Linked DNA regions of Panacibacter microcysteis. The protein of the gene in region 2 interacts with the protein of the main gene of each other region in a pairwise test. Links are inferred from orthologs where the notes say so. Each region holds a gene or a part of one and is shown on either strand. Other genes may lie near its edges.

Region 1 (15,698 bases), 530 kb from region 2 along the record:
AAATTATAGATAGCATCTTTAGAACCGGTTAATAACCACCAGTTTTCCGGGTTGACGCCGTATTTGTCGGCATAAGCTTTCAGGCGGGGCACCGAATCTCTTTCCGGGTCAATAGTAAACGAAAGAAACTGCACCACCGAAGTATCTATCTTCTTCATGGGGTCTCCACCCCTGATAAACGACTGTTGCATTTTTGCCATATTGGTCGTGAGCTTTGGACACACATAACCGCAGGTTGTAAAAATGAAATCTGCAACAATCACCTTGTTTTGTATATCGTATAAGTTTACCGTATCACCAAACTGGTTTTGCAACCTTATGTCTGCTACTCTATGCCATACTGTGTCGGTTTGCTTTTTGCCATCTTCAATGCTGCTTACAACAGAATCGGGCAAATAATGCCTCGGCATTACAACAGCAGAATCACCTGCATTCTTAACAAGCAAATAGCTGATCAGTGGAATCAGTATTGCCACACACAATGCCATTAACGCTTTTTTGTTCATATACTGCTTTAACAAAAAACCATCGCAGGCAGCGATGGTTTAAAGATTAAAAAATATAGTTCAACTGAATATACTTACTATTAATGTAAGGATTCAGGTTTATGTTCTTCTTTAGGCTCCTCCGCATGCTCACCTTCGCTATGGCCTTCTTTCTTTTCCATTTTCGTAGCACTTTTATCGTTGTAGAACGGTGTATATGTACGTCTCATATGATTATATGAACTTCCATCGTACAGGAACGCTATGATAAACCACACAAACAGTAACAAAGGCACTACGATAGTCATGATCAGGTTCCTGATTTCATGCCTGAGGTGCATAAAGTAACCAACGATGTAAAATGCTTTTGCCATCATAAGAATGATGATAGCACCTTTAATTGCCCAACGCAACCCTCCGTCGGGCATACCAATCATCCAGAAACCTAAAACAAGCTCTACAATAGTAAGAACAGAAAGGATGATGGTTACTTTCCATATCTCTTTCGTTCCACCGCCTACATGATGTTCTTCGTGCAATACCGCAGTTGAATGATGTTCCATTTATTTTTAGTTTTCCGGTTAATTAAATCAGGTAAAAACAGGTGAAAACAAATACCCAAACCAGGTCTACAAAGTGCCAGTATAGCCCGGCCTTTTCTATCATGAGGTAATGGCCACGCTTTTCAAATTTATCGTTCAACGTCATTATTAGCATAATAACGTTGATTACCACACCCGAGAAAACGTGGAAACCATGGAAACCGGTTATTGTAAAAAAGAAGTTTGTAAAGTTGGTAGTAGAAAGCGTGCCATCTGCATTTGGAAAAGGATTTTGACCCCACCATGCGCCTTCGTGGTGTAAGTGTGTCCACTCCCAGGCCTGGCAACTTAAGAAAGCCAGGCCACCGATAATCGTCCAGACAAGGTTTTTAACCACCCCTTTCTTATCCATGTTATGTCCTGCATGTACAGCAAGTACCATTGTAACCGAGCTAATGATGAGGATGAAGGTCATCAAACTCACAAAGAGCAGCGGATACCCCGAACCCAGTCCGGGGAAAGACTGGAATACTTCATTGGGATCGGGCCAGCCGGTAGTTGCAAATCTTGTTGTGCCATAAGCAATAAGAAATGCCCCGAATGTAAAGGCATCACTCATTAAAAAATACCACATCATTAATTTACCATACTCAACATTGAAGGGACTTTTACCGCCACTCCAGTATTTCGTTGGCGCAGTTGCAGTTGTTGTAGACATGTTACTGTTTAAATTTCGTTTGCAAATTTATTGGCTACCCGTTAAACGAGTATATAAAATAATAAGTTTTTTATTGACCCACTCATATATTTTTATCGTTATGACCCCGTTTATGTACTGAACATTGTCTTACCCTTGCGAACCCTGTTGATTAGTATTGTTGCAGTTGCAGTGTGCGACGCAACAGCAGTATCATACATATTGTAAAGCCGGGCTCATATCATTATTTCCTGCATGTTAATGCGTGATGCTGAAAAAGATAAAAAGATAAATCCATAGAATATCAACAAAGTGCCAGTACGTGCTTACAATCTCGATTGGTACGGCATTGTAGCTTTTTAACCGAGCACTGAATGCCCTTATAAAAATGACCAATATGGCAATTACTCCTCCTAAAACGTGCAGCACGTGCAGCCCTGTAATAATAGCCAGGAATGATGCTGCCGGGTTACTGCCCTCACCGATAAGTTTTACACCATGCGCACCAAGGTAAGTAAAGCCCTGGAATTGTAATGCTGCAAATAGCACACCTAATATGGCAGTAACTGTTATAAACTGCCTGTAGCGTTGCATTTGCCTTGCCTTAAATGATTTAAGCGCAAGATGCATGGTTAAGCTGCTTACCAATATTACTGCTGTAGAATACCAGAACACGGCGGGCAAAGAAAATTCCAGCCAGTTGGCCTGGTTTCTTCTAACAATGTAGGCACTGGTTAAGCCGGCAAACATCATTACAATGCTGCCCATTGCCACCCATAGCGTAAACTTGTGTGGGTGTATCCTGCTTCTTTGATTACTCACTGTTGTCATCATCACGATTTATTGTTTGTTTACAAGCTGTTATACAAGCATTTAGCGCCTGTTGTGTCACTCACTTGTACTGTATGATCACTACGCAGCAACGATACTGCATAGCCTAATTGTTTTTCAAAAACGTTCGTCTCTTCATGTAAAATTCTCTACCACTAACCTGAAACAGGAATTTTATCGGCCAGTAATGCAAGAAAAACCACCGGCAAATAAATATAACTGCTAAACATTACACGTCTTGCAGCTTTTACATCCATATCTATATACAAGCGCACACACTGTGCAACTATGAATACGTTTGCCGCAATAACGATCCACATACTGACCGTACCTGTTATACCAAAATAAAAAGGTAATAACCCTAGTGGAACCATCATAACCGCGTATGCAATTGCCTGTAATGCTGTGCTTCTTGTTGGTTCATTCCCACCTGGCAGCAATTTAAACCCGGCCCTGTCGTAATCATTATGCGCAACCCACGCAATTGCCCAGAAATGGGGAAACTGCCAAAGAAATTGTATACCAAACAATGCCCACCCCGCGGCATTAGAAATGGATGTGCCTTCGACAATGGCAAAAGGACTGAAAGCATTTGTTGCAGCAACCCAGCCAATTAAACAAGGGATAGCGCCGGGGAAAGCACCAACCAATACAGAAACAGAGCTAACTTTTTTCAGCGGGGTATAGATGTATGAGTATAAAAAAAGACTGAATGCTGATAATAGGGCGGATGCCGTATTAAAATATTGGTACATCAGGAAAACACCAACTATACCAGCTATAAGAGCAAATGTATATGCTTCTCTCTGGCTCATTCTGCCATTTGCTACAGGTCTCTTACCAGTGCGTTTCATTAAAGCGTCTGTATCTTTTTCAGAAGCCTGGTTTATGGCATTAGCACTTCCTGTTACAAGCATTCCGGCTACGAACAGCAGCACAATCATCTTTAAATCAAAATCTACAATATTTGGCGCCAACAGGTAGCATATAACGCATGAAAAAACCACTGTAAAGCTTAGTGTGAATTTAATAAGCTGAAAATAATCCTTCACCTTCGAGGCTAATGAGAAAGAGGTGGAAGATTTAAGCGATTTGTTCATTATATGTGAAGAGTGGAAGCTGTCCATTCATCTTTTAGTTAACTGATAAAAATGCCCTGAAATTCAGGGCATTTTCAATTATCATTAGTAATTCATTACTGTATAAAGAGCAGAGCTATTAATGTGAACTTTCATCAGCCCCAACAGGTGTAACCTGCGATATAAAATCTTTACCATCTTTACCATAGTCGTAAGCCCAGCGGTGCACTTCAGGAATTTCACCAACCCAGTTACCGTGACCCGGATTGATTGGTGTAGTCCATTCAAGTGTTGTTGAGCCCCATGGATTAGTTGTAGTAACTTTTCTTCCCTTGAAAATTGAGTAGAAGAAATTAAACAGAAACAACAACTGTACGGCAAATACGATCATAGCTACTGTACTGATAAACCTGTTCAGTTCGGCAAACTGCTTGAAACTTTCCCATACACTGTAGTCATAGTAACGACGCGGCATACCAGCTAATCCTTCATAGTGCATAGGCCAGAAGATCAGGTAAGCACCAATCATTGTAAGCCAAAAGTGTATGTAAGCAAGGTTATTGTTCAAATAGCGGCCATACATTTTCGGGAACCAATGGTATATGCCGGCAAACATACCAAACATACTTGCCACACCCATTACAATGTGAAAGTGAGCGATCACAAAATAAGTATCGTGAAGATGTATATCCAATGCTGAATTCCCCAGCCAGATACCCGTTAAACCACCTGAAATAAACAAGCTAACAAAACCAATTGCAAATAGCATACCCGGTGTAAACCTGATATTGCCCCGCCACAATGTAGTTAGCCAGTTGAATACTTTAATGGCTGACGGTACAGCAATCAACAGTGTAAGTAGTACGAATATTGATCCTAAGAATGGATTGAGCCCCGTTACAAACATGTGGTGCGCCCATACTAGAAATGCCAGGATGGTAATGGCAAACAATGATCCCACCATCGCCATATATCCGAAGATTGGCTTTCTTGAGTTTGTTGCCAATATTTCCGAAACCATTCCCATAGCCGGCAACAAGATAATATAAACCTCGGGGTGACCAAGAAACCAGAACAAGTGCTGGTAAAGAATGGCACTGCCGCCCTCGTTTGGCAAAGCACCAACGCCGTTTATAAATATATCAGATAAATAAAAGCTTGTACCGAAATTTCTGTCGAATATCAGCAGGATAAAACCAGAAAACAAAACAGGGAATGAAAGTACCCCTAATACTGCTGTAAAAAAGAGTGCCCAGATAGTAAGAGGCAATCGCGTCATACTCATGCCTTTTGTACGCATATTCAGAATGGTGGCAATATAGTTCAGGCCCCCCAGCAATGACGAAACAACGAACAAAGCCATCGCCATTATCCACAAATCCATACCGGTCTTAGATCCCGGCGATGCATCTCCCAATGCACTCAAAGGCGGGTATGCGGTCCAGCCACCGCTAAAAGGACCTGTCTCTACAAATATCGACGATAACATTACAACACTCGCTGCAAAGAAAAACCAGTAGCTAAGCATATTCATCATAGGCGATGCCATGTCTCTTGCGCCTACCTGCAATGGTATAAGCAGGTTTGCGAATGTTCCGCTAAGTCCGGCAGTCAATACAAAAAATACAAGTACAGTACCGTGTATGGTTACCAAAGCATAATATGCTTCCGGGGTTATATGACCGCCCTTTGCCCATTTACCCAGAATATCTTCTAACCATGGAAATGTGGCATCAGGATATCCTAATTGCAAACGAAACAGCACTGACATTAAGCCACCCATCACTCCCCAAAACATGCCGGTAATCAAAAATTGTTTACCGATCATTTTATGGTCCTGGCTAAACACATATTTTGTTATAAACGTCTCATGATGATGGTGTTCATGATGATCTCCATGATGAGTATCATGGTGAGTTACCGCTCCGTGGTGAGGATCTAGAACAACTTCAGTACTCATAATCTCAGTTCTTTATTCTTATTTGTGTAACAATCGCGTTAATTGAAAACTCCCTTACCCATTAACCTTTCTTTTCAGGAATAACTGTTGAAACTTTTGCTGCTGCAGCCTTTGTGCTGTCTGCAGGTGTAGTCGCAGGCTTAATATTAGAAGGATCTTGTTCGGGGAAAGCAGCATAGAAAGCAGGCTTTTGCTTGGCCATCCATTCGTCATACTCTGCCTGGCTAACAACCTCTATCACACCTTTCATAGAATAGTGCCCGTTTCCACACATCTGGTCACAGCTGATCTCATATTGGAAATCCGGGTTACCTGTCTTCTGTTTCATCTCTTTAGTCGTGTATTTTGGGGTGAACCAAAGTGTTGTCGGCGTTCCCGGAACAGCATCCATCTTTAGACGAAACTGAGGCAGGCCAACATCATGCACCACGTCCCTGGAGCCAATAATCAATTTTACAGGCTTGTTTTTTACAACGTACATGGTCTGCTCAGTAACAATATCGTCATGCGTACTTGGATCATCTTTAACGTTGATGCCTGTACTGTCATGCCAGTTCAAACCAAGCGAGTTGGTAGCCGGATCAATCATTCGAAAATATTTTTTACCAAAAACACCGTCATCACCTTTATACCTGAAAATCCAACCAAATTGCTTTCCTGTAACTTCAACTTCCATAGCATTTTTAGGTGCATCTCCTGTAAAAGAGAACCAGTTGCGAAGACCTATCACCACAAGAACAGTTAAAGCAATAGCCGGTACAACTGTCCAGACAATTTCCATTGTATTATTGTGCGGAAAAAAGAATGATTTTCTTTTATCACTTTCCTGGTACCTGTAAGCAAACCAGAACAATACGATCTGTGTAAGTACGAATACAATACCGGTGATAATTAAGGTAACCCAAAGCATCTCATCTACCTTCTCGCCCTGAACACTTGCAGACTCCTGCACTAGTAAAGTCTTGTCTACCAATATTTCATTACACCAGTAAACTCCTATCAGGCCAGCAATAAGAAACGCGATCATAAAAAAACCGTTGATCTTATTGTTTTCTTTTCTTGCGCGATCATCTCCTTTCAGTACAGCAACATACTCACTAGCCTTAGCTATCTGAAATATAATCAGGAACACAAAAACAATAACGGCTATTACAAAAATGAATGACATAGTTATTTTATTAAATCAATCGTGTAATATGGTCTCTTCGTATCCATTGCCTCTTAAAGGCAATTGTACAATATTATGTATGGTGTATGATGCTTTCTTTAAGAAAAGGATGATATTTTGAGAGTAGTGGCTTCTTAGCCAGCTCACCAGAGACAAGTAATATCACCAGGCCAACAAAGAAAGCAGCAATTCCAAAATCTAACCAGCTTAATGAAACATGATCTTTAGACACACTTCCCATTACCATCTGGAAGAAATCTACCCAGTGACCAAATATAATTAGCACCGCCATAAAGGTAACCAATGTATAATTGCGTTTAGTAGATCGCTTCATTAATATTAACAACGGACAAACGAAATTGATTATAAGATTAAGGAAAAATATTCCTTTGTACGGCCCCTGTACCCGATGTTTAAAATATACTGTTTCCTCAGAAATGTTGCCATACCAAATTAGCATGTATTGAGAAAACCACAGGTACGTCCAAAAAATAGAAAAAGCAAACATGAATTTACCAATATCATGCAGGTGCTCCTGATTTGTATACTCAAGGTATCCCTTGTTTTTTAGAAAAATAACCCAGAGCGCAATCAAAGCCATACCGCTTACAAAAGAGCTTGCGAATGTGTACCAGCTATACATAGTAGAATACCAGTGTGCATCAAGACTCATAAGCCATAACCATGGTATTGTAGACGCTACCGTAAGCGCAAACCAAACGATGAACAGGGAGCCTGTTACTGTATTTCTCCAGATATAACTTTTACCAGTTTCCGGATCCATAGGTCCTCCGTCAGCTTCACTGCTTAGTTTTCTCATTCTTGCACCCAACAGAATCCATAAGCCAATTGCAAGGGTTGTCCATATAAGGAAGAATGTGGGATTCAGAAATCCCAGTTTTCCTTTTAAAATCGGATCAACTTTCGCACTTTCATCCAGCCAGTGATAAATATGATGATTGTGATCAATTACAACAATGTAAAACAATACGAGCCATGTAATAGATCCCAAAACGATTACGGCTTTTGATATAGCTTCAGGAACTCTGCGAAACACCATTTGCCAGCCTCCCATTGCTAGAGTAGTTGCACATATGAAAAACATACTTGCATTACAAATAAGCGTAAAAAAGATGCTGTTATACATGAGTGTAGCCCAAAAAACCGATTTCTCATGCTCATCGCTGCTAAAACCCTTGGTAACCAGACCTGCTATCAACGCCACGGCACCGATTGCAATGAGTGCAAGCGACCAGGTTCTTGTTTTTGAAGGCAGTTCGAATTGTGCTCTAAATGAAGCCATTGTATTTCCTTTTATCTCAGGTTAAACTTTTATTTTTTTGCTGATACCGTACTGTCTGCAGCCGGTTTTGCAGCCGGTGCATTTTTTGCCTGTTTTGCCTTAATATAGTGTATGATGGCCCAGCGCTGATCCCTGTTTAACTGCGAAGCATAACTTCCCATCAGGTTTTTTCCATACGTTACTGAATAAAACATTTGTCCCTCAGGCATTGCCTCATATTTAGCATCTCCTACCAACGTTGCGGGTTTTGCAGGATAAGGACCAGCACCGTCTTTATACAGCGGTCCGTTACCGTCTAATTTGGCGCCATGGCAGATACCACAGTTAATCAGGTACTGACGCTCTGCCTCTTTCATCTGTGCATCATTCAAGGCAGGCAAAGGATTAGTTACAGCTTTTGAAGCAATATAATTTGTTGTATCGCCGGCTGCATCTTTTGCCAGTGAAAAAGGTATTTCTTCTCCTCTTGCTATAGTACCAGCTACAGGCTGGTTATTATAAAATATTTTATCGTCTGTACGTTTTTCATTGGTGGAAAAAATAGCGGAATCGCGTTCAGCGTAAGTTTCGTAGGCACGGCTATATGCCATATCAGGCATGTAAATCGTACCGGGATCACGCCTTACATCACTGCAAGCCGCTAAAACTATTCCTGATGTAACAAAAACTATAACAGATATTTTTTTCATCTTCAGGTATTTCAATGCGTTTCTAATTATGCGATGCTTACTTCTTTTTCTTTAATTAGCTGCTGGTCTTTATCGTATGTACCTAACCACCAACCTGCTTCTGCATCCTGCACACTTATTTCCTGTGCGCCTGCACTTGCAAGAAAACCTTTCAGATCTTCTACGTTTGTTTTTGCGGTGCACTCAATTACCATAACAAAAGTATCATCTGTGGCTCTTGCATGAAACGTATGCTTTTTCAGGAAAGGTGCTAACTGGCAGAGATAACAAAATGTAAGCACCATTCCAACAGCAGCGAAAAGAACGGTAAGTTCAAACATAATGGGTATCCAGGCGGGCAAAGCAAAATGGGGTTTACCACCAATATTCAACGGCCAGTCTTTTGCCAGAATCCAGCTTATGCAGCCAAGCGCTGTCGAAGTACCGGTAATACCATAAATAAATCCGGCTGTATGAAGACTTGTCTCTCTTAAACCCATTGCATGATCAAGGCCATGCACCGGGAAAGGTGTATAAACATCATGAATTTTATATCCCGCAACTCTTACTTTCTTTACCGCCGGGAATAAAACATCTTCATCTTTAAAACAACCTACTACAAATTTCTTTTGTGCCATAGTGGTTTTTGCTTTATGCTGCTTGTGCCAGCATTCGTTATTGCTACCCGGATCTGATCATCAATGTGCTGAACGATGAACGGATTGCGACGCAACAGGTGCCTCATCCGTGATTCAAATGCCGGTATTTAAAGAACAAATTTTTTAATGCGCATGCGCATATGTGTGCACGAACTCTTCCAGTGGTTTCTCTTCAACCGGTGTAACTGTGTCTTTATAACTTTCCCCGGTTGTTTTAAGAATTGATTTGATCTCAGCAATTGCGATAACCGGGAAATATTTTGAGAACAGGAAAAAACAGGTAAAGAACAAACCGAATGTACCCGCATAAAACCCGATCTCCCAAATAGTAGGGCTGTAGTAAACAGACCAGCTTGAAGGCAGGTAATCACGATAAAGTGATGTTACAATGATTACAAAACGCTCAAACCACATACCGATGTTTACAATAATACTCATGAAGAATGTTACGAACAGGTTTCTTCTCATTTTACGGAACCAGAATATCTGTGGGCTGATTACGTTACATGCCATCATACCCCAGTAACTCCATCCGTAGGGACTGAACAGATTTGCACGGCTGTACCAGAATGTATAACCTTCATATTTGTTCTGGCTGTACCAACCCATAAACAATTCGGTTAAATAAGCACATCCTACTATTGAGCCGGTTAGTACAATAACCTTGTTCATAGCTTCTATGTGCCCAAGGGTAATATAATCTTCGAGTGAGTATACTTTACGCAAGATGAGCATAAGGGTCTGCACCATCGCAAAGCCCGAGAAGATTGCACCGGCAACAAAGTAAGGAGGGAAGATAGTTGTGTGCCAACCCGGTATAACCGAAGTAGCAAAGTCAAAAGATACGATCGTGTGAACCGAAAGTACCAGTGGTGTACTCAAACCTGCAAGCACCAGTGAAAGTGACTCATGACGTTGCCAGTGTTTGGTAGAACCAGTCCAGCCAAAGGCTGCTATACCATATAATTTTTTACGAAGTTTTGTTTTGGCCCTGTCGCGTACGGTAGCAAAATCCGGCAACAGACCGCTGTACCAGAAAAGTAAGGAAACAGTGAAGTAGGTCGATATCGCAAATACGTCCCACAACAACGGCGAATTAAAGTTAACCCACAACGGACCGCGGGTATTAGGATAAGGCATTACAAAGAACGCCATCCAAACACGGCCCATGTGCCATATCGGGAACTGCCCGGCGCACATAACGGCAAAGATCGTCATCGCTTCCGCAGCACGGTTCACGCCCGTTCTCCAGCCCTGTCTCCAAAGCAGAAGGATAGCCGAGATCAGCGTACCGGCGTGACCAATACCAACCCACCAAACGAAGTTGGTAATATCCCAACCCCAGCCAACAGTCTTATTAAGGTTCCACTGACCAACACCGTAGGTAACCTCGCTGTAGATTGCATAAACACCAAATAAGAGCAATGCAACAGAGATAAAGAAACCTATATACCAAAGCTTACTTGGTTTTGCTTCAATAGGCCTGCAGATATCTTCTGTAACCTGGTGATAATCTTTAGTGCCATACACCAGCGGTTCCCTTAATTGCGATTCGTACTTAAGACTCATTTGATCTGGTTATTTTATTCTTTCTCTTTTTCAGGAAGAGAATTTTATGTAATCAACTAACTATCTCTTTTCAGCTTCCGTTGTGTCACTCACTGCAACGCTTTGTCCGCTACTCAGCAAACGATGCGCTTTCATTATCCTTCGTGATGTGCAGCTGCTTCTTCAGCTTTTTTATTACGAACTTTTGCCAGGTAGTTAACATTCGGTAAAGTATGTACCTGCTCAATTACGTAGAATGTACGCTTGGAATTTTCTTTTCTTGTTTTGGCTATCATACTCACGCCACTGTTCACATTACCAAAAACAATTGCATTGGTAGGGCAGCTTTGCTGGCAGGCAGTTTTTATGTCGCTGTCTTCCAGTGGCCTGCTCGCTTTTTTAGCTTTCAGTTTACCATCCTGCAAACGTTGTACGCAGAATGAGCATTTCTCAATCACACCGCGGCTGCGTACCGTCACATCCGGGTTAAGCACCATTCTTGTAAGATCATCATTCATTACATGAACAACATCATCAAGATGACCAACAATTTTTTGATCCTGGTTATTAGGGAAACTGTCAGCGCCGGTATAATCAGCCCAGTTAAAACGGCGTACTTTATAAGGACAGTTGTTGGCGCAATACCTTGTACCAATACAACGGTTATAAGTCATCTGGTTTAGACCTTCGCTGCTATGGTTGGTTGCTGCAACCGGGCAAACATTCTCGCATGGTGCATTGTCGCAGTGCTGGCAAAGCATTGGCTGAAACACCACATTTGGGTTTTCAAGGTCTCCGCTGTAGTACCGGTCAATACGCATCCAGTGCATATCATGAAAGCGTGCAACTTCACTCTTTCCAACTACAGGTATGTTGTTTTCAGCATTACATGCTACCACGCAGGCACCGCAACCGGTACAGGAGTTAAGATCAACACTCATCCCCCATTTTACACCTGGTTTTTCGTAGTAAGGGTATATCGTACCTTCCTTTTCAAAATTTTCAACACCGCCAAATGGTTTTAACTCTGCTTCACGCTCTTCGAGTATTTCATCCGGGTGCGCTTTAAATTCAGCCAGCGTAAGTTCTTTCATTACTTCCACACGTTTACCCTGGCTGGTATCGTAAGAACCATGTGTTTGTGTCTGCGCAATTTTATAAGTGTCTCCGGTAAGCTTAAGGTCTACCGCAGCGATGGTGTAGTTAACTGTACCATTTACAAGACTTGCAAAAGGAAATACATTCTGACCAACTTTATCAGAAGTTTTGCCCATTTCCGCATTTCTTCCATAACCAATTGCAATACCTACTGTTTCAGGATGTGTGCCAGGTATAATCAAAACGGGAAGGCTTACTGACTTGCCATTCGCACTAACTGTAACAACCTTTTTTTCAGGGTGAACTTCATACGAGTCTGACTGACCGCCATTATTAAGATCAATATCCAGTAAAGTCTTTGCTTTGGCCGGTGAAATTACCAGGTAGTTATCCCAGGTAGCCCTCGTTATCGGGTCAGGCATCTCCTGTAACCATGGGTTTGTTGCACCATTTACACCGATACCCACTTTTTCATAAAGCACGAGTTCAACACCGCCGCCTTTTTTATTACCGGCAGCGCCTATAGCTGCTGCTACTGGTGTGCTATTGAATGTGCCACCTGCTATTGCAGATTGAGAAGGGTTTACTACGCCATCCTGCAAAGCTTTATCCCAGGCAGTTTCACCACCAAGTTTTGTACCCCAGTAATTTTTTACATAGCCTGCGTAATCAACTGTGTTACCACTCCATTTCAAAAGGTTATCCTGCCACTGGCGTGTTTTGAATAACGGATGAATGGTAGGTTGCATAAAGGAAAAGTAACCTGTTTTAGGTTCTGCATCTCCCCAGCTTTCCAGGAAATGATTATCAGGAATAACATATTTACAAAGCAGGGTAGTTTCGTCCTGTTTAGGATTAAAAGAAACGGCCACCTTCACTTTTGCAATACCGCTTTTAACTTTTGCTGTATCAAACCATGTGTATGCCGGGTTGGCTCCGTGAATAAGCAACGCTCCTACGGCACCCGCATTCATGTCTTCAACAAGCTTTGCGAAGTCGGCATCAATTCCCGCTTTCGAATTGTTTGTAACAGACCAGTCGATTGTTGTACCGTTTGCGCCAATTGCTTCGTTAATGGCATTCACGATGATTTGCGTGTTTACGTCATTGCTTCCGCAAACAACCAGGGCTGAGCCTTTTCCTGCTGCCAACAATTTGCCGGCTTCTTCAATACCTGCCTTAAGTTTTGGATCACTTACAGCCGTTGCACCCTGACCATTTACTGCACTTAACAAAGCGGCAGCAACGGCAGCAGTTTCAGATGGCCTGTGCAAAAATCTTTCATCAGCATTTGAACCGGTAAGGCTGGCAACTGTTTCAAAATGAATATGTTTACTCATTTCAGGGCTTTTCTCGTTCAGTTTCTTGCCCTTAACATATTGATTAGAGAACTCAATAGGTGATAACCATGTACCTAAAAAGTCTGCTCCTATACTTACAATTGTCTTCGCATTATCAAAGCGATAAGCAGGTATGGCTCTCTTACCATAAGTTGCTTCGTTGGCGAGTAACATGCCACTGTAAGAAACAGCATCATATACGACATGCCTGCTTCCCGGATATTTTGCCAGGAATTCGCTGATAACAGCAAGCGTAGACGGTGAATTAATGGTACCTGTAAGTAACACCACCGGCGCTCCGCCCAATCCACCTATAGCACCTGCTAAAGCTTTGTCTATTGCTTCAAGCGTTACTTCCTTTTTATCAATGGTTGGAAATCTTAAACGTGCTGTATCATATAAATCAAGTACAGAGGCCTGCACCCGGGCAGATGTACCGCCATTTGTTATAGGGGAGAGATCATTACCTTCTACTTTGATCGGCCTGCCGTCTCTTACCTTGGCAAGAATACTTACCGCATCACCATCCTGCACATAAGTAGTAGCATAGTAGTTTGCTACACCCGGAATAATATCTTCAGGCTTATTGGCAAAAGGAATTGCTTTCTTTACCGGTATATCACAACTTGCAGCTAATGCAGCGGCAGCGGTGCTAAACCCTAAATATTTCAGGAAATCTCTTCGCGGAGCTTCAGCATGCATAAAAGATTTGCCTTCAGCGGCTTCAAAAGGAAGCTCTTCCTTGAATTCATCCTGTCCAGCCTTTTGATATGCTTCTGAATTATTGAACTCGCCGAAACTTTGCCAATACTTGTTGTTACTCATATGCCCTAAATCCCACAGTGGGACTTTTATATGATTGAATAAAAAAGTTTAGTTATTAACCGCCTGTGCGGGTTCTCCACTAATAGTGGCATTTCTGACACTCAGTTCCTCCGATGTTTTCTACAGTCACGCTATCCATTGTGCCATTTTTGATCGCATCATGATATTTTTCGTATATACTATAGAAACCATTATCAGCAAACTGAACTTTTGTAGAACGATGACAGTTAATACACCAGCCCATGCTCAATTCAGCAAACTGTTTAACTTCATCCATTTTGGTAATTTCTCCATGACAGGTCTGACATTGAACCTTGCCCACAGAAACGTGCTGGGAGTGATTGAAATAAACATGATCAGGCAAACTGTGGATCTTTACCCATTCAACAGGTTTTGCTTTGGAAGCATCCCATGGTTTACCGGGTTCATAACCCGCATATGAATACAGTTTTTTGATTTCTTCTGTTCCGTTTATTTCTTTGCCTTCAGCCGTGTATAACGGATCTCCGGCATACTCGTTAATGGCCATATGGCAATTCATACAAACATTTACAGACGGTATATTAGCGTGCTTGCTGTCCTGCGCACCGCCATGGCAGTATAAACAGTTGATCTGGTTTACGCCTGCGTGCACTTTATGAGAGTAAAATATAGGTTGTTCGGGCTCGTAGTTTTGCTGGCGACCAAGGCCGATTGCGCCTTTTACAGTAAAGTAACCACCCACCATGAATAATACGAGCGTACCGAACATGATGTAAGTTTTGCTTCTCCAAACAGGCACCGGCTCCAGCGCAGGCAGACCTTCTTTATCGCTTGCCAGTTTCTTAAGATTAGCGTTAACCTGCAATAATACAAATGATACGATTGCAAGAATCAACGTAAGTATGCCAAACAGTAAAGTGTTATCACCTTCCTCAGCCATTGCATCATTTGGATTTGCAGACGGAGTTCCTTCTTTTTGTGGGCCCGGAACAGGTGCACTCTTTATATAACCGAGTATCGCGTCAATATCCTGGTCAGAAAGACCGGGAAAAGAGTTCATCGCAATCTTATTGAATTGATTGAAAAGGTTATTGGCATAAGGATCTCCGGTTTTCAAAAAAGCCTGGCTGTTTTTGATCCATGCATGCAAATTCTCCTTGCTGCTCCAACGATCTTCCACACCACGTAATGCAGGACCAGTTAACTGCTTGTCTATAGCATGACAAGATGCACAATTTTGCGAAAAAAGCGCCTTACCATCCTGAGCGAATAAATTATTATTACTGAAAAGCACCGAAAAACAGAGAACCGCAACAAAAGTTAGTTTCGAAATAATGCTTCTATAGTGGGTCATATTCACAATTCTGTTGTCTAGATGTGGAAAAATGTACCTGAGTGCCCGCAAAAGTATGACAGGAATTTGACAAAACCCCACTGCTATAAAATTTTTTTTAAGCTCCTTTTTCATCACTTATAATATTGTAAAGCAAAACTATCAGCGCATAAATTTTAT
Region 2 (15,638 bases):
TGCTTTGGTTTTTCGAGCGAGCTGAGAACAATGGAATTAATAACAGGATATATTGGGGCAAGTACAAAGCCGATCAACGGGAAAATGAATGCAATCGAAGGCACATCGCGCAGCGCCGTTATTTTTGTTCCTTTAAACGTGCTGATAAACGTTTGAATAGCCGGCATAGCATACAATACCAGACAAGCCGCGGCAACAAGACAGGTTATCAGCCATGCAACCCAGCCGATTTTTTTAAGTATAATACCCGTTACAAACCTGCCAAATGCTATGGAACCTGCCAGAATACTGGCCATTTGAATGCTCAGTACATCGTTTAACTGTAATACCTCTTTATTGAATGTGGGCAGCCAGCTCATAATGCTTTGCTCAAGCAGTACATACATAAATGCACATAGAATAAAAACAAGCACAATAGGCGTAAACAGTAAGCGGAACATTCCGGCGAAGTTGTTAGCCGTTGTTTTATTCTTTTCATGCGCGGCAGATTCATCGAGCGGGGATGCGAGTAACAACAACAGTGCAAGCAGCGATATACCACCCAGCAGGTAGTAAACGTTGAGCCACTCTGTGGAAGCAGGGTTTGCTTTATTAATAAACAACGGAAAGATAAAATAACTGGCAACCACACCTACACCAAAAAATGATTCTACAAAGTTCATAATGCTCAGGTGTTCTTTCTCACTTTTAGTAATAAGACCAATAGAGCCATACACAGACATTTTAATAAGAGCAAAGCTTGAACCGATGGTTGCAAACAACAACTCTATCATAAAAATGCCTTTGGTAAACGGCATAATAAAACACAGCAGTGTTACTGCAGCCAAAGCAATGAGCATAGCTTTTTTATAACCAATTTTGGTAATGTAAGAAGTAACTACAAAAGACACAAAAGCAATGCTGAGGTCTTTAAAAGGTTCCAGCACTGCGGCCTGCGATTTAGAAATTTGATAGCTTGACTGTACGAGCAGTATTACGGTGCCCACGCTATTTAGTAAAATTGCAAACACAAAATAATTAAGGAAAAGAGAGAGTTTAATTTTCCAGTTATGCATAGCAATCGTTTGTGGTATACAAAGAGTTTACAAGATAGTTATTAAAGCAATATGTTGGGAATAGGTAACCGGCTGCAGGCCTTGTGGCATCGCCTGTTGCCACGCTCGGTTCAGGGTTCCGTTTTTATGGCGGCTGCAGCGTTGCGGTTTACACAGTGCCTGACCATAAAACCCGTTTATTGGCCGCGTTGGCAGTTGCTGCAATTGTTAAAGAACCATCAAACAACAAAAAAAATTTTGACAGGTGGATTTTGCTTTATTACTTTGAATTACAAAGTGCTTTTATGAGTGATCAAAATCATCATTTAAATACGCTGCAGGATATTAAGCAAATGATGGAACGCAGCAGCCGTTTTATAAGCCTTAGTGGTTTAAGCGGTATAGCTGCCGGCATATGTGCGCTTATTGGTGCATGGTTTGCGCATGGCATTATAGACAATAACCGCAGCAGTATTGCCAATCTTAAAACCATTCATCATAACGATGACAGCACCATATCGCTGGCGGCTTATATGGGCAACCCATTAATGCAGATAGCAGCACTTACTTTTCTTGCAGCCTTGGTACTGGCTTTTGCATTTACATACCTGCGCAGCAGGAAAACCAATACACCCATATGGGGCTCTACAGCAAGGCGGGTAATGATCAATGTAGCCATACCAATGATTGTTGGTGGTATATACCTGTTGAAACTGATTGAAAATGAAGCCTACGGGTATATAGCGCCGGGCTGTTTAATTTTTTATGGCCTGGCGGTGCTCAATGCCAGTAAATACACACTTCCTGAACTCCGGTATCTTTCATTCGGCTTACTCCTGTTGGGTATAATTAATCTGTGGTATGTAGGATATGGTATTTATTTTTGGGCAATGGGCTTTGGCGTATTGCATATCATTTACGGTGCAATCATGTGGTGGAAGTATGAAAGAAGCAGCGCATAAATAAAGGCACAAATAACGGTAGAGTAAATGAAAAATCCGATCGAAAATCTGAACAAAGCTTTTGATAGCCGTGTGCGCCTCGGCATAATGAGTGCTGTTATGGTAAATGCTGAAGTAAACTTTAACCAGTTGAAAGAATTGATACAGGTAACAGATGGTAACCTGGCAAGTCATCTGAAAGCTTTGGAAGAAGCAGGTTACATAAAGGTGAACAAAGGCTTTATAGGCCGCAAAACCAACACCACTTATACCGCAACAAAATCCGGCGAGAAGGCATTTAAGCAGCACCTCGATGCACTTGAGCAAATGATAAGAGCTACCAAATAATTTTTTTTACATATAAACTTTGAATTTCAAAGTGCTTTTAAAATACACCTATGCTGTCATCTCACTTATAGCAAGAATATGGTTATTTACTTCTTTGTGCTTTGGTGGTAGGCAGCGTGGCATTGTTTATTGTGCTGGCCATAGTAATGTATGCAAGCCGTAAAGTAAACTGGTATGGCAGTGATGCAATACCGCAGGAAATGGTGTAAGGCTTTTTTGTAGCCAGGCTGCAGAACAGGTATGAAGCATCCGTTGCGTCGCACTCTTGTACTGCTGAAGCATTGGTGAGCAGGTGCGCAGATCTGCATAGTAACGCAACATGTACTAACAAGTTAAAAATAAGTTTTAACCCGCTAAACTACCTGGAGAACGTTGACTTTGGGGAGAATCAAAGATTATGAGCAACCGGCAGTATGGCCTTGTACGGCTTCAACCCTTTTGCATGGTATATAAAAGCACGTTGTTTGCACCATGCTGCCATAAAAATATGCTGTACAAGAGTGCGACGCAAGGAACGGTGAAGAGTGCTGTACTGCCGGGCTCATAATTATCACTTCACATTTTTAAACAGTTAATAAAAACAACATGATCAAAGACGGCATTCATGTACGGTTTGTAATAACCGGAAAACGAAACACATTTTTAAAAGCATTTGTATATGCGTTTAATGGTATTGTTCATTTTTTTATGTATGACAGAAATGGAAGGTTTCATTTGGGAGCAGCGCTGGCTGCGGTTCTTGGTGGCTTTGCACTCAACATCAGTAATACCGAGTGGCTGATCATTTTGCTGTGCACAGGGCTGGTAATTGCGTTTGAGATGATCAATGCAGCCATTGAAAAGCTATGCGATGTGGTACACAGAGAATTTCATCCTGCCATAAAAATAATCAAAGACATGAGTGCGGGTGCAGTGCTCTGGGTTTCAATTATCAGTTTGCTGGTGGGTACTTTTATTTTCTTTCCTAAAATAATAATATTGTTATGATACGCAGATTAATCAATAAGTTTTCAGGCTTCGAGCAGATGATTTTTGTTTCGATGTGTTTTACGGTAAGTATGGTTGGCTTGCGCTATGCTTACACTGGTGAGAGGCTGTATTTCTTTTATCCGTGGAATCTTTTCCTGGCAACTGTGCCACTGTTATTCAGCAGGCGGCTTACAAAGTTTAAAAGGTTTAATTTCAAAGCGTGTATGATGCTGGGCTGCTGGCTGTTGTTTTTACCCAATGCACCCTATATTATTACAGATATTTTTCACTTTGAGGAAAGGCCGCTCATTCCTTTCTGGTTCGATCTGCTGATTGTTATTTCCGGTGCGTGGAATGGTATTGCACTTTGTATTACTTCATTACTGCAGGTAGAGCGGTTTCTTGTAAAACATATAAGGCCGATGTTTCACCTGCCGCTGACGATATTGCTTATTACGCTATGTAGTTATGGTATTTATCTGGGACGCTACAAGCGTTACAATAGCTGGAACATCATTACCAACCCTGGGGATATTGCACACACCATGCTAAGCCATGTAGCTGAGCCGGTAGAGCATATACAGGCGTGGATGTTTACCGTATCGTTTGCCATGCTGCTTGCGCTCATGTATTTTACGGTAAAGAAAATACCAGGCCTGGTGCGTGTGGAGAAAAGCTGAGTTACTTTAAGATAGAAAGTGGCCTTTTCAGGTATACAAAAGTCTCTTTGTAACATAACCATGTATAGAAAAAAGCCATGAAGGGAGTTACATATTCAACAATGTATATTACGCCTGGTGCTGAATTGAAAAAAAGACTAAGCCCTGCTATTATGTAGCTTATGTTATGATACCACCTTCTTACGGAGCCGCGTTTTATAAAGTAGCCGGACACTTCATGTGCAACCATGCTTACCAGGTGATAAAAACCGGTAATAAACAATGCCGCCAGCAGGTTGAGTTCAAAGCCATCTTTACTGGCAGCAACAAAAAAGAGGAACGTTACCATCAACAACAGCTGCAAAAAAAAGTCCACCTGTTTTATCAACTTCATATACCGTATTATACTTTCAGGAATTGATTTAAAATCTTATGCAAGACTGGTAAACCCGGCTTTGCCTTTATTTAAGGAGCTTTATAAAGTTGCTCCAGAACCAGTTCTCTTCGGCTTTTATAAGCACGTCCATTGATTTCTCTGCCTGGCCGGCAAATTTTTTGAGGTTATCAACGGTTTCGGAAAATGCTTTTACCTCGGGGTTACGCTTGTCTCCTTCTATGTCGCTTAGCTGGTTAAGCACTTTGACCATGGGGTCCAGTTCGCGCTTCTTTCGCTGGTACATAATTTTCGTGGCTACTTTCCAGATGTCTTTTTCTGCAGAGAAGTATTCCTTCCTGTCTCCCGGTACAATTACTTTTTCTACCAGCCCCCATTGTATCAGGTCGCGTATGTTCATATTGGCATTACCACGGCTGATGCTCAGCTCTTCCATGATATCATCCGTGCTCAGCGGTTTGCTGGCTACCAGCAACAGTGAATGTACCTGCGCCATTGTTCTGTTGATGCCCCATTGCGTGGCAAGTACGCCCCAGCTTTGAATGAATTGTTGTTTTGCTTCTGCAAGCTTCATGATGTAAAGCTAAACAGGTTTTCTGAATTTTCAAAAATTATTGAAAGATTATGCATTACTGTTCCGCGGGTTTACCGCTTTGCTATTATTGTTTCAGTGCTGAAGATTTGTGCCACCATAGTGAATGCATATTGAGCCAACAATCATGCACAGATACAAACATGTTACAGTTAATAAACTATGTTGTTTTAAAAAATTTTCTTTGGTTCATGTTATTATTACGAAAACATTTTTAACTTAACAACTTATATATAATTTTTAAAAAATTCCTCTCCCATGGCAAAAGCAAATAAAAAGAAAGCCGCCAAGAAAGCAGCCCCTAAAAAAGCTGCGAAGAAAGCTGCTCCTAAAAAAGTTGCTCCTAAAAAAGCAGCTCCAAAGAAAGCAGCAAAAAAGGCAGCACCTAAAAAAGCAGCAAAGAAGGCAGCGCCTAAAAAAGCTGCTCCCAAAAAAGCAGTAAAGAAGGCCGCTCCTAAAAAGGCTGCCAAAGCAGCGCCTAAAAAAGCAGCTCCTAAAAAGGCAGCAAAAAAGGCGGCTCCAAAGAAAGCAGCAAAAAAAGCGGCTGCTAAAAAAGTAACACCGCCACCAGCGCCGGCACCTGCACCAGAAGTAGTTGAAATGCCGGCAGAATCTACCAGCACTTCTGAAGAGGGTGGAGAAGCAATGCCATCTTAAACTTTTTCTCTATATAAAAAGCCGCAGTAATCACATACTGCGGCTTTTTATTTGGTAGCTATATGGTGCTAATGTTTATCGTAACAAATCACAAGGCTTTAAACCGGTGTGCTTTTTAAAAGCTGCTGAAAAGTGAGAGATAGAAGAGTAACCAAGCAGGGCAGAAACATCTGTAACACTCAATCCTTTTTCATACAACAGGTATTTGGCATGTTCCATACGTTGCTGCTGGTAAAAATCGAAAATCGTTGTACCAAAAATTTCCTTGAAACCCTTCTTCAGGTAACATTCATTCATGGCTACTTTACGGCTCAGTTCCTTTATGGTAATCGGATCACCGATGTGTTGCAGCAGTATTTCCCTTGCCTGGTAAATCCTGTCCCTGCCAGCTTCATCTGCCAGGAACTTACAAGTAAAGCCATCTTCTTTCTCATCAACCAGGCATTCCAGGCTATAAAGCAGTAACTCATGCACCTTGGCATTGACGAAAATATTTTCGAGGCTGCCGCTGTAGCTATGGTTCAGCAAGCCATCCAGGCTCATTCTTTTACGGTTACATACCGGGAAAATCTTTGTAAAGGAATTGGGATGTTTAAACGCAAGCACTTCATCTTTACGGTTACTCAGCTTTACATTATGTACAAACTGGTACAGGAAAGTAGAAGAAAAGTGAAACGAAAAAACATCTATACTATCGTGTTTACCGCTACAGTTATTGGTAGGCGTTTCATTACAATTGGCACAGCTCTTTTCAAAACAGTATTTATTGCCGCTGATGCAAAACCGTAACTCCAGGAAATTATCTTCCGGCCTTTTGGCATTGTAATGATATACCATCATACCCGTATCGTCACTCTTCCACTGGTCCTGCGGGTAATACCGGCGAATAACATATTGAATAGAACCTGGAATGAACTGCTCTTTCATGTGCAATAAATTCATTCCCGGGTCAATTGTATTGCGGTGGGCCACTTTTAATATATCTAATGCCTGTAACATCAACGGCAAAATTAATGTATCTACATTTAATTCCGGTGTTAAGGTTTGTCATGCCCTTGTAAAACAAATAAACCTCTATTTTTACCCCCAAACTTTTTACTTAATGGATGCAATTGTAAACGAGGTTACCAACCTGTTTGAACAACACTTTAACAAGCCCTGCACTGCAATTACCAAACTGCCCCAAAGCGGCAGCGACAGAACCTATTTCCGTGTATATGATGAAAACAACACATACATTGCCACCTATGGCCTCAATATAAAAGAGAACGATACGTTCATTTACTTCAGCCGGCACTTCGAAAGCAAAGACCTCCCTGTACCGCACATATACGCGGTAAATGAAGCAAAAACAATTTACATACAGGAAGACCTGGGAACAAACTCCCTGCTGAATAAACTGGAACAACATGGCCACAACGACCAAGTGTATGGCCTGTTTTGCAAAAGCCTTGATAAGCTTGCCCGCATACAGATCAAAGGGCACGAAGCGCTGGATTATGGCCGTTGTCTCACTGCCAAAGAGTTTGGCAGGCAGGCTATCATGAGCGACCTGCTATACTTTAAATATTATTTCCTGGATACATTGCAGCTTCCTTACGACAAACAGGCTATGCTCGATGATTTTGAAGCCCTTGGCAGCTACCTTACAAAAACGGAGTATAAATATTTTATGTTCCGCGATTTTCAAAGCCGTAATATTATCGTAAACAACGATGAGGTTTTCTTTATCGATTACCAGGGCGGCATGCAGGGTGCATTGCAATACGATGTTGCAAGCCTGCTCTGGCAGGCCAAAGCAGAACTGAGCAACGAGTGGAAAGACAGCCTGCTCAGTTATTACATGGACAGGATCGATGCGTTGCTTGACAAACCTGTAAACAGGCTCATCTTCACCAGCCAGTATAATGGTTACGTGCTTATCAGGCTTTTACAGGTATTGGGCGCATACGGCTTTCGTGGCTTGTTTGAAAGAAAGGCGCACTTCCTTGCCAGTATTCCCCTGGCATTAAAAAACCTCCGGTATTTTATGGCGCACCGGCAAACCGGCATTGCATTGCCTGAGTTTGACCGCATACTACACATTATTGTGGCAGACGACATTGCAGCCCGCTTTAAAACGGTGCAGGCAACTGAACAAACACCGCTTGTTGTAAAGATCAAAAGTTTCTCGTACAAGAAAGGAATACCGGAAGACAACAGCGGCAACGGTGGCGGCTTTGTATTCGATTGTCGCGGATTGCTCAATCCCGGCCGTTTTGCTGAGTACAAAACGTTATCAGGTAAAGACAAACGGGTAATGGATTTCCTGGAACAAAAAACCCGGATGACCACTTTTCTAAACAGTGTTTTCGATCTTGTAGATATCTCGGTTGAAGATTATATCACACGCAACTTTGAGAGCTTGTCTGTAAATTTTGGTTGTACCGGCGGCCAGCATAGAAGCGTGTATGCGGCAGAACAAACAGCCAGGCATCTTAAGAACAAATACAAGGTTAAGATAGAGCTGGAACATTGTAATGAACAAAACTGGGTACGCCCGCAGTAGTGATGAAATGATGTACCCGGCAGCATAACGGGTGGAATCGTTCCTTGCGTCGCACACTTGTACAATAAAACATTATTCAGCAGCTCCGGCGCCATCAGCATACGTAATGGCTGGCTGGCAATACAAATACCCCGCAAATAATTTTAAATAATGAAAGGAATGATATTGGCAGCAGGCCTCGGCACAAGGCTTAAACCATTTACAGATAAACACCCCAAGGCACTGGCTGTTATAAATAATAAAACACTCCTGCAACGTAATATTATGTACCTGCAGCAACACAACATTTACGATGTTGTTGTAAACGTACACCACTTTGCAGACCAGCTAACCGGCATAATAGCGCAACACCAGGGCTGGGGCAGCAATGTTGTAATAAGCGACGAAACAGACGCTGTACTGGAAACAGGCGGCGGTTTAAAAAAAGCAAGACCCTTTTTACAGGATGCGCAAACATTTGTACTGCTAAACTGCGATGTACTTACAGATCTCGACCTTTCAGCAATGATCAGCCTGCACAACGCTCAGCAGCCGCTGGCTACACTGGCAGTTACACGGCGTAAAACCTCCCGCTATTTTTTATTTGACGATCATAAAAGGCTATGTGGCTGGCGCAACGTTAACACCGGTGAAGAAAGAATTGCAAGACCCGCAGAAGTATTGCACCAAAAAGCGTTTAGCGGTATTCATGTGCTAAGCAACCGCATTTTCGATGTTATGCAGCAACAAGGCAAATTCTCTATGGTGGATGTATATCTTTCTCTTGCAGCATCAGAAAGAATACAGGCTTTCGATCATTCAGACAGTAAGTTTATAGACGTTGGTAAGCCCGAAAGCATTCAGCAGGCCGAAGCACTGTTTTTATAATGCCGCTACAAACTTGCAGCCACGCCGCTGACACGCAACGCAGCAGCCGCCATAAAAGTGGAACGCACAAGTGAGTGACACAACAGGTGATGCCATGCAAAACCACAGCTTACCCACAAATACTGCTGCTTTAAATAAACAGCAGGCGATAATTATCAGTTAGTGCTTGCAGCAAAGCGCCTTTGCCTGTACATTTGATCAAATCTTTTGTGTACATGCTATCAAAACTTCCGGATGTTGGTACAACCATTTTTACTGTTATGAGCCAGCTTGCGCTGGAGCACCAGGCAATCAATCTCGGGCAGGGTTTTCCCGATTTTCCCATGAGCAGCGAGCTTACCAATCTTGTAAACAAAGCCATGCAGGACGGGCACAACCAGTATGTACACATGAATGGACTGCCATTGCTTACGCAGCGTATTGCCGCTAAAATTGAGAAACTGTACCACACCGCTGTAGATGCTGCAAGCCAGGTTACAGTTACACCCGGCGGTACGTATGCAATTTACACGGCTCTTACAACCATACTGCATGCAGGCGATGAAGTGATTGTATTTGAGCCGGCTTACGACAGTTATATTCCCAACATAGAGATCAATGGTGCCAAAGCCATAAGAATATCATTACAGTTTCCTGCTTACAACATTCCGTGGCATGAAGTAAGGCAACAGGTTTCTCCACGCACAAAAGCGATCATTATTAACTCGCCACACAACCCTACCGGTGCCGTACTTACTGCTGCTGACATGCAGGAGCTACAGGCAATTGCCGAAGCGCATGATCTCTACATTATAAGCGATGAAGTATATGAGCACCTTGTGTTTGATGGCATAGAACACCAAAGCATACTACGCTATCCTGCATTGCTGCAGCGGGCATTTGTATGCTTTTCGTTTGGCAAAACATACCATTGCACCGGCTGGAAGATCGGTTATTGCGTAAGCGCCCCGGCACTGATGAAAGAGTTTAGAAAAGTACACCAGTTTAATTGTTTCTCCTGCAATGCACCGGTACAATATGCATTGGCGGAGTACCTGTTAAACGAAGATGCATACTTGCAACTCGGTTCGCAAATGCAGCAAAAACGAGACTATCTCAGAACGTTGATGGCGGCTACACCTTTTGAACTGATACCCTCTCACGGAAGTTATTTTGAATGCTACAGCTACGCGGCCATAAGTAATGAAAGCGATAAAGATTTTGTGATGCGCCTAACAAAAGAAAAAGGCGTGGTGGCCATTCCGCTGAGTGCTTTCTACAAAGAGGCTACAGACAATAAGGTGGTGCGTTTCTGTTTTGCAAAAAAAGCTGAAACATTGAAAACAGCCGTTGAAAAACTGATGCACTAAGCAGCTGCACTTCGTGGCATCGCCTGTTGTGTCACTCACTTCTGCGTTCCTCTTTTATGGCAGCTTTGGCGATCAGCAAATAATCCCGTGGCCAAACATTTCATACAACTATATCAGAATGCTTCAATCTGCTATGCTGCACTATGCTTTAGCTTTAGAAGCTAAACTGGTTTAATTTACACGTCTAAAATATGTTGCCGTGAAAAAAAACGCTTTGCTTCTTTTGCTGGCTCTAACCTGTGTGTTCCGGGCGCATGCCTATGTGGCCTTACAGCCTGTAAATCTTACCTGTGAATATATTGAGAACCCGCTGTGTATAGATATTGCGAACCCACGTTTTGCATGGACATTCAACAGCACGGAAAGAAATGCGCTGCAAACGGCTTATGAAATTATTGTAAGTAAAACACCTGCAGACGTTGAGCACGGTAAAGCCACAGAGTGGTCTACAGGAAAGATCGCTTCATCTGACAATATACAAATTGAATATGCAGGTGCCCCTCTTACGTCTTTTACAAAATATTACTGGCGTGTAAGGGTGTACGATCAAAACGGTACAGCATCAGCATGGAGTGCTGTAAACATCTTTGAAACGGCCATGCTTTCACCAGCAGACTGGACGGCAAAATGGATCAGTGATGGCTCCAGGAATCCTGCACGTGACGAAGACCGCTTTAAGGAAGATCGGATGCCACTGTTTAGGAAAACATTTAAAGGCAGTAAAAAAATAATTGCAGCAAAATTATACATAAGCGGGCTGGGTTATTATGAAGCATATTTAAACGGCCGTAAAGTGGGGAACCATGTGCTCGACCCTGGCTTTACCACTTATAAAAAAGAGGTACTGTATGCGGTATATGATGTGACCCCTATGGTACAGCAAGGCATAAACGTTGCAGCAATCGCGCTCGGTGCAGGATGGTGGAACCCTTTACCAATAAAATTCTTCGGCCGCTGGGACCTGCGTGATTACCAGCAGACAGGCAGGCCCTGCGTAAAAGCAGAAGTACATATTACTTACAAAGACGGTTCCGTTGATAAAATCGTTACTGATGAATCGTGGCTTACAGCTCCCGGGCCTGTAACGCACAACAATGTTTACCTCGGTGAAAAATATGACGCCCGCCTGGAGCAGCCCGGCTGGAACACTTTACAGGCTGATAAAACAGCATGGAAGCAGGCTGTGCAGGTGAATGGCCCTGATGGCACATTAAAAGCGCAAATGCAGCCTGCAATACAGGTAACAAAAACGATTAAGCCGGTAAAAATATATGAACAGGGCAAAGACACTTTTATAGTAGATATGGGGCAAAATTTTGCTGGTGTTGTAAGAATACATGTAACCGGTAACGAGGGAGACAAAATTACCATGCGCTTTGGTGAGGATGTATACACGAATGGTTCACTGAATTACATGACATCTGTAATGACACAAATAAAAAAAGGCGCTATCAAGGCCCCACCTGGTGCCCCTGAAACAGCGTGGCAGGAAGACGGCTATATACTGAAGGGAGGAGCGACAGAATCATGGAACCCGCACTTTACTTTTCACGGCTTTCGTTACGTGGAAGTAACAGGCTGGCCCGGTACACCAACCATAGAAAACTTCGAAGGTTTACGCATGAACAGTGCAGTGAATGTAAACGGAACATTCAGTTGTTCGAATGAACAGTTCAACACGTTGCACGAAGTAATACAATGGACATTTCTTAGCAACATATTCAGTGTGCAGTCAGATTGCCCTGCACGTGAAAAAATGGGTTATGGTGCAGATATGGTTGTAAGCTCAAATGCCTTTATCTATAACTACAATATGGCGCAGTTTTATACCAAAGCGGTTACAGATTTTGCCAACGAACAACGGCCAGGTGGTGGCATTACAGAGATTGCGCCATTTACAGGTATTGCAGACAGAGGCTATGGCGATGAGTCCGGGCCAATGGGCTGGCAACTCGGGTTTGCATTCCTGCAAAAACAGCTCTATGATTTTTATGGGGATAAAAGAATCATTGCGCAACATTACAATGCCTTTACCAGGCAAATGCTTTTCTTACAAAAGCAATCTTTTGAAAATCTTTTCTATTGGGATATTGGAGACCATGAAGCACTGGATACAAAACCGGATGCATTCAGCGCTTCCTGCTTTTATTACAACCATGCAAAGCTTGCAGCCGAATTTGCGGGCATACTCGGCAAAACAACAGACAGCATTCAATACGGCGGGCTGGCTGAAGATATTAAAGAGGCAATCGTATACAAATACAATGTTCGCAACACCGGCAGATTCGACAATGCAACACAGAGCGCACAAATACTTGCTCTGTGGTATGATCTTGCGCCAGACAAAAAAGCCGCATTCGATGTATTGATGAAAGAGTTTGAAAGACACCACATGCATGTAAGCACCGGTATCTTCTCCACTAAAATGATGTTTGATGTGCTGAGAACATACAACAGGAACGATATCGCGTATACCATTACTGACCAGCGGGGCTACCCGGGCTGGCTGAACATGATAAACAATGGTGCTACCACCTTGTGGGAAACATGGGCCTACCCCGAAAGCAGCCCGTCTCAAAACCACCCGATGTTTGGCTCTGTTGACGAATGGTTTTATCGCTCACTGCTTGGTATCAATCCTGCATCTCCGGGCTTTAAAACGATCATTATAAAACCTCAGCCTGCTGGTGATCTTAGATGGGCTAAAGGCAGTTATCAATCCATAAGGGGTACTATTACAAGCGAATGGAAAAAAACCGCTGATGCCTTTACTTTAAACGTTACTATTCCTGCCAATACTACCGCACTTGTATATGTGCCCGCAAAGCAAAATGCAGCGGTTAAGGAAAGCGGTATACAGGTAAACATATTGCGTTACGAAGACGGATATGCTGTAATAGAAGCGGGATCGGGTACCTATACCTATACTACACAATAGTGTTTAACAGGCGTGCATGAATTGTCTTTGAAATAGCTTTCATTGGAGTGCCGGTTAAAATGCACTTTTGTAAGCAGTGTATCTTTGGGAGATTTTTTGACACTGTAATACAATGACACGGACAAAAGAAGACGACGATGAGACAAAAACTTAACCTGATTACGCTGGGCGTAAGCGATGTTGAAACAACAGCCCGCTTTTATGAATCGCTTGGCTGGAAAAGATCGGAGCATAGCACAGGAGACCTCGTATTATTTCCTTTGGGTGGCATAACCATGGCGCTATACCCCAGACATTTGCTTGCAGAAGATGCTGCAATAAGTGATGATGCTACAGGTTTTGCGGGCGTAACATTTTCTCTTAACACCAAATCTGAGGAAGAAGTAGATAGTGTACTGCATGAAGTGCAGAGCAAGGGCGCTACGATCGTTAAACCTGCACAGAAAGTATTCTGGGGCGGCTATAGCGGCTATTTTAAAGACCCGGATGGTCACCTGGTAGAAATTGCCTTTAATCCTTTCTGGGAACTTGATAAAGAGGACAATTTAAAGCTTTGATAACACTGCACGTTCTACCCAACAAAACCAGTTTTGCGGTGAGAACCATCGCAAAATGGTTTATTGGCAGATGCGCCACAGCGGCACAATGCAGTATTGCCTTTTTTTGTTTCCTGCCTGCCGTCTGCATACGTAATCACGCAGTCGGTTTGTATCAGCAGTGGCCCATTGGGCAGCACCTGTATGTTGATGACGTTTGCAGCTTCTGAAAGTACAGCACTGTTATTTTCTTCCGGTGCCTGTTCATTATTCATTACATAGCTGAGTGCGCCGCTCGGGCATTTACGCACCTGCTCAATAATTCGTTCAGTTGTAGCACCTTCCATATTTACCCACGGTCTTTTCTTAGGATCAAAAACCTCTATCAACCCTTTGAAACAAATCGTAGAATGCATGCACATTTCTGGTTGCCATATTACGGTTACATCATTATTGGTGTATTTGTGTGTCTTTACGGGCATAACAATTATTTATATCAGGGGTAAATACTAAGCGGCAATTTACGGCTAAAACAGTTACAGGAATTTCGCCGCTCTTTCAAGGTCTTCCGGTGTGTCTATTTCAACACCCATGTAATCCACTACAACCATTTTTAACGGCACTCCATGTTCAAGATAACGAAGACATTCAATTTTTTCAGCCGCCTCCAGTGGTGTCATCGGCCAATGCGTAAAATCGATCAGTGCCTGCTTCCTGAAGGCGTAGACGCCTATATGTTCGTAGTAAGTAATGGGTATTTCTTTGTTGCGCGGGTAAGGTATTACTGACCGGCTGAAGAAAATAGCGTTGTTGTTTTTATCTATCGCAACTTTTACATAGTTGGGGTCTTCAATATACTGCTGCATGGTCAATACCTGCATCAAACTGGCCACCTGCACACCTGCTCCTTTATCGCCTTCAAAAACATCCAGCAATTGCTTTAGTGGTGCCGCTTTTACAAAAGGTTCATCGCCCTGTACATTTACCACTATGTCAACATCCATATCGGCAACTGCTTCTGCAATACGATCGCTGCCGCTTTCGTGTTGCTTCTTACTCATGACTGCTTTACCACCATGTTGTGTAATCTCGTTATAAATAATATCGCTGTCTGTGGCCACGATCACTTCATCAAATAAGCCGGTAGCCAGGGTATTATCATAAGTGTGTCTTATTACCGGTTTATTGCCGAGCTGTTGCATAAGCTTTGCAGGAAATCTTGTAGCCGCATAACGTGCGGGAATAAGCGCAACTTTCTTCATGTAAAAACTTTACTGCAAAGATGCGGATTAACAGGCTTAAAAGCTAAGCTTGTTGCTGAGCCTTTTGAGTTCTATTTCTGCAGACTTTGCTGCAAAGCGCAGGTTGGTTAAACGGTAGGATGTTTCTTCAAAGCTTTGCTGCGCTTCTCTCAGTTCCAGAATGGTGGCCACACGCAGTTCGAATCTTTTTAAAACAAGATCGATCAAAGCCTGTGTAATACGATAGTTTTCTTCTTCTTTCTCCAGTTGCTGCAGCGTGGTTATGTAGGTCTGGTATTGTTTTACTGCGCTGTTTACATAATCATTTACCAGTGCATCTTTTTGCACAGTTGCGCTTTGGGTATTGATCTCTGCCACGCGCTGCTGCCTTTTAAATGCATTGCCATTGTAGATAGGTATAGAAAGGTTAATACCTGCCTGTGGCCCATAACGCTGGTTCAGCAATAACTGCCCCGCAGCATTTTGTGTTCTGCCATATGTATAACCCGCATTCACACTAAGCGTTGGGTAGCGCAGTGCTGCCGTTTCTCTTTCAATCAGCTCA

The links.
Region 1: the proteins of I5907_RS04660 (region 2) and I5907_RS06875 interact in binary tests that used the Escherichia coli proteins (3 or more experiments, as listed by UniProt). The link is inferred for Panacibacter microcysteis from one-to-one orthologs.

Annotation. Positions count from the first base shown.
Region 1 is NZ_JADWYR010000001.1:1,680,813-1,696,510, reverse strand. What follows is about bases 3,185-6,154. They hold I5907_RS06875 (cytochrome c oxidase subunit I), read right to left. Parts: upstream 5,595-6,154; coding sequence 3,774-5,594; downstream 3,185-3,773. Other genes in these bases: I5907_RS06870 (cytochrome c oxidase subunit II), read right to left, coding at 5,656-6,154; cyoE (heme o synthase), read right to left, coding at 3,185-3,655. Also shown: I5907_RS06900 (SCO family protein), read right to left, coding at 1-506; I5907_RS06895 (cytochrome C oxidase subunit IV family protein), read right to left, coding at 587-1,048; I5907_RS06890 (cytochrome c oxidase subunit 3), read right to left, coding at 1,071-1,745; I5907_RS06885 (cytochrome c oxidase subunit 3), read right to left, coding at 1,983-2,558; more of cyoE, read right to left, coding at 2,711-3,184; more of I5907_RS06870, read right to left, coding at 6,155-6,762; I5907_RS06865 (quinol:cytochrome C oxidoreductase), read right to left, coding at 6,836-8,065; I5907_RS06860 (c-type cytochrome), read right to left, coding at 8,095-8,754; I5907_RS06855 (DUF3341 domain-containing protein), read right to left, coding at 8,781-9,371; nrfD (NrfD/PsrC family molybdoenzyme membrane anchor subunit), read right to left, coding at 9,516-10,961; I5907_RS06845 (TAT-variant-translocated molybdopterin oxidoreductase), read right to left, coding at 11,096-14,203; I5907_RS06840 (c-type cytochrome), read right to left, coding at 14,283-15,539. UniProt on the Escherichia coli protein: Cytochrome bo(3) ubiquinol oxidase is the terminal enzyme in the aerobic respiratory chain of E.coli that predominates when cells are grown at high aeration.
Region 2 is NZ_JADWYR010000001.1:1,154,657-1,170,294, forward strand. Bases 8,382-11,291 are described here. They hold I5907_RS04660 (methionine aminotransferase), read left to right. Parts: upstream 8,382-9,224; coding sequence 9,225-10,358; downstream 10,359-11,291. Other genes in these bases: I5907_RS04655 (nucleotidyltransferase family protein), read left to right, coding at 8,382-9,009; I5907_RS04665 (family 78 glycoside hydrolase catalytic domain), read left to right, coding at 10,558-11,291. In the rest of the region: I5907_RS04600 (MFS transporter), read right to left, coding at 1-1,055; I5907_RS04605 (hypothetical protein), read left to right, coding at 1,340-1,996; I5907_RS04610 (winged helix-turn-helix domain-containing protein), read left to right, coding at 2,024-2,323; I5907_RS21985 (hypothetical protein), read left to right, coding at 2,455-2,532; I5907_RS04620 (diacylglycerol kinase family protein), read left to right, coding at 2,909-3,310; I5907_RS04625 (DUF1361 domain-containing protein), read left to right, coding at 3,307-3,972; I5907_RS04630 (hypothetical protein), read right to left, coding at 3,974-4,345; I5907_RS04635 (GbsR/MarR family transcriptional regulator), read right to left, coding at 4,413-4,919; I5907_RS04640 (hypothetical protein), read right to left, coding at 5,165-5,560; I5907_RS04645 (helix-turn-helix domain-containing protein), read right to left, coding at 5,670-6,593; I5907_RS04650 (RapZ C-terminal domain-containing protein), read left to right, coding at 6,697-8,142; more of I5907_RS04655, read left to right, coding at 8,293-8,381; more of I5907_RS04665, read left to right, coding at 11,292-13,296; I5907_RS04670 (VOC family protein), read left to right, coding at 13,434-13,853; I5907_RS04675 ((4Fe-4S)-binding protein), read right to left, coding at 13,868-14,314; kdsB (3-deoxy-manno-octulosonate cytidylyltransferase), read right to left, coding at 14,369-15,094; I5907_RS04685 (TolC family protein), read right to left, coding at 15,131-15,638. UniProt on the Escherichia coli protein: Shows aminotransferase activity with methionine and histidine as substrates, and to a lesser extent also with phenylalanine.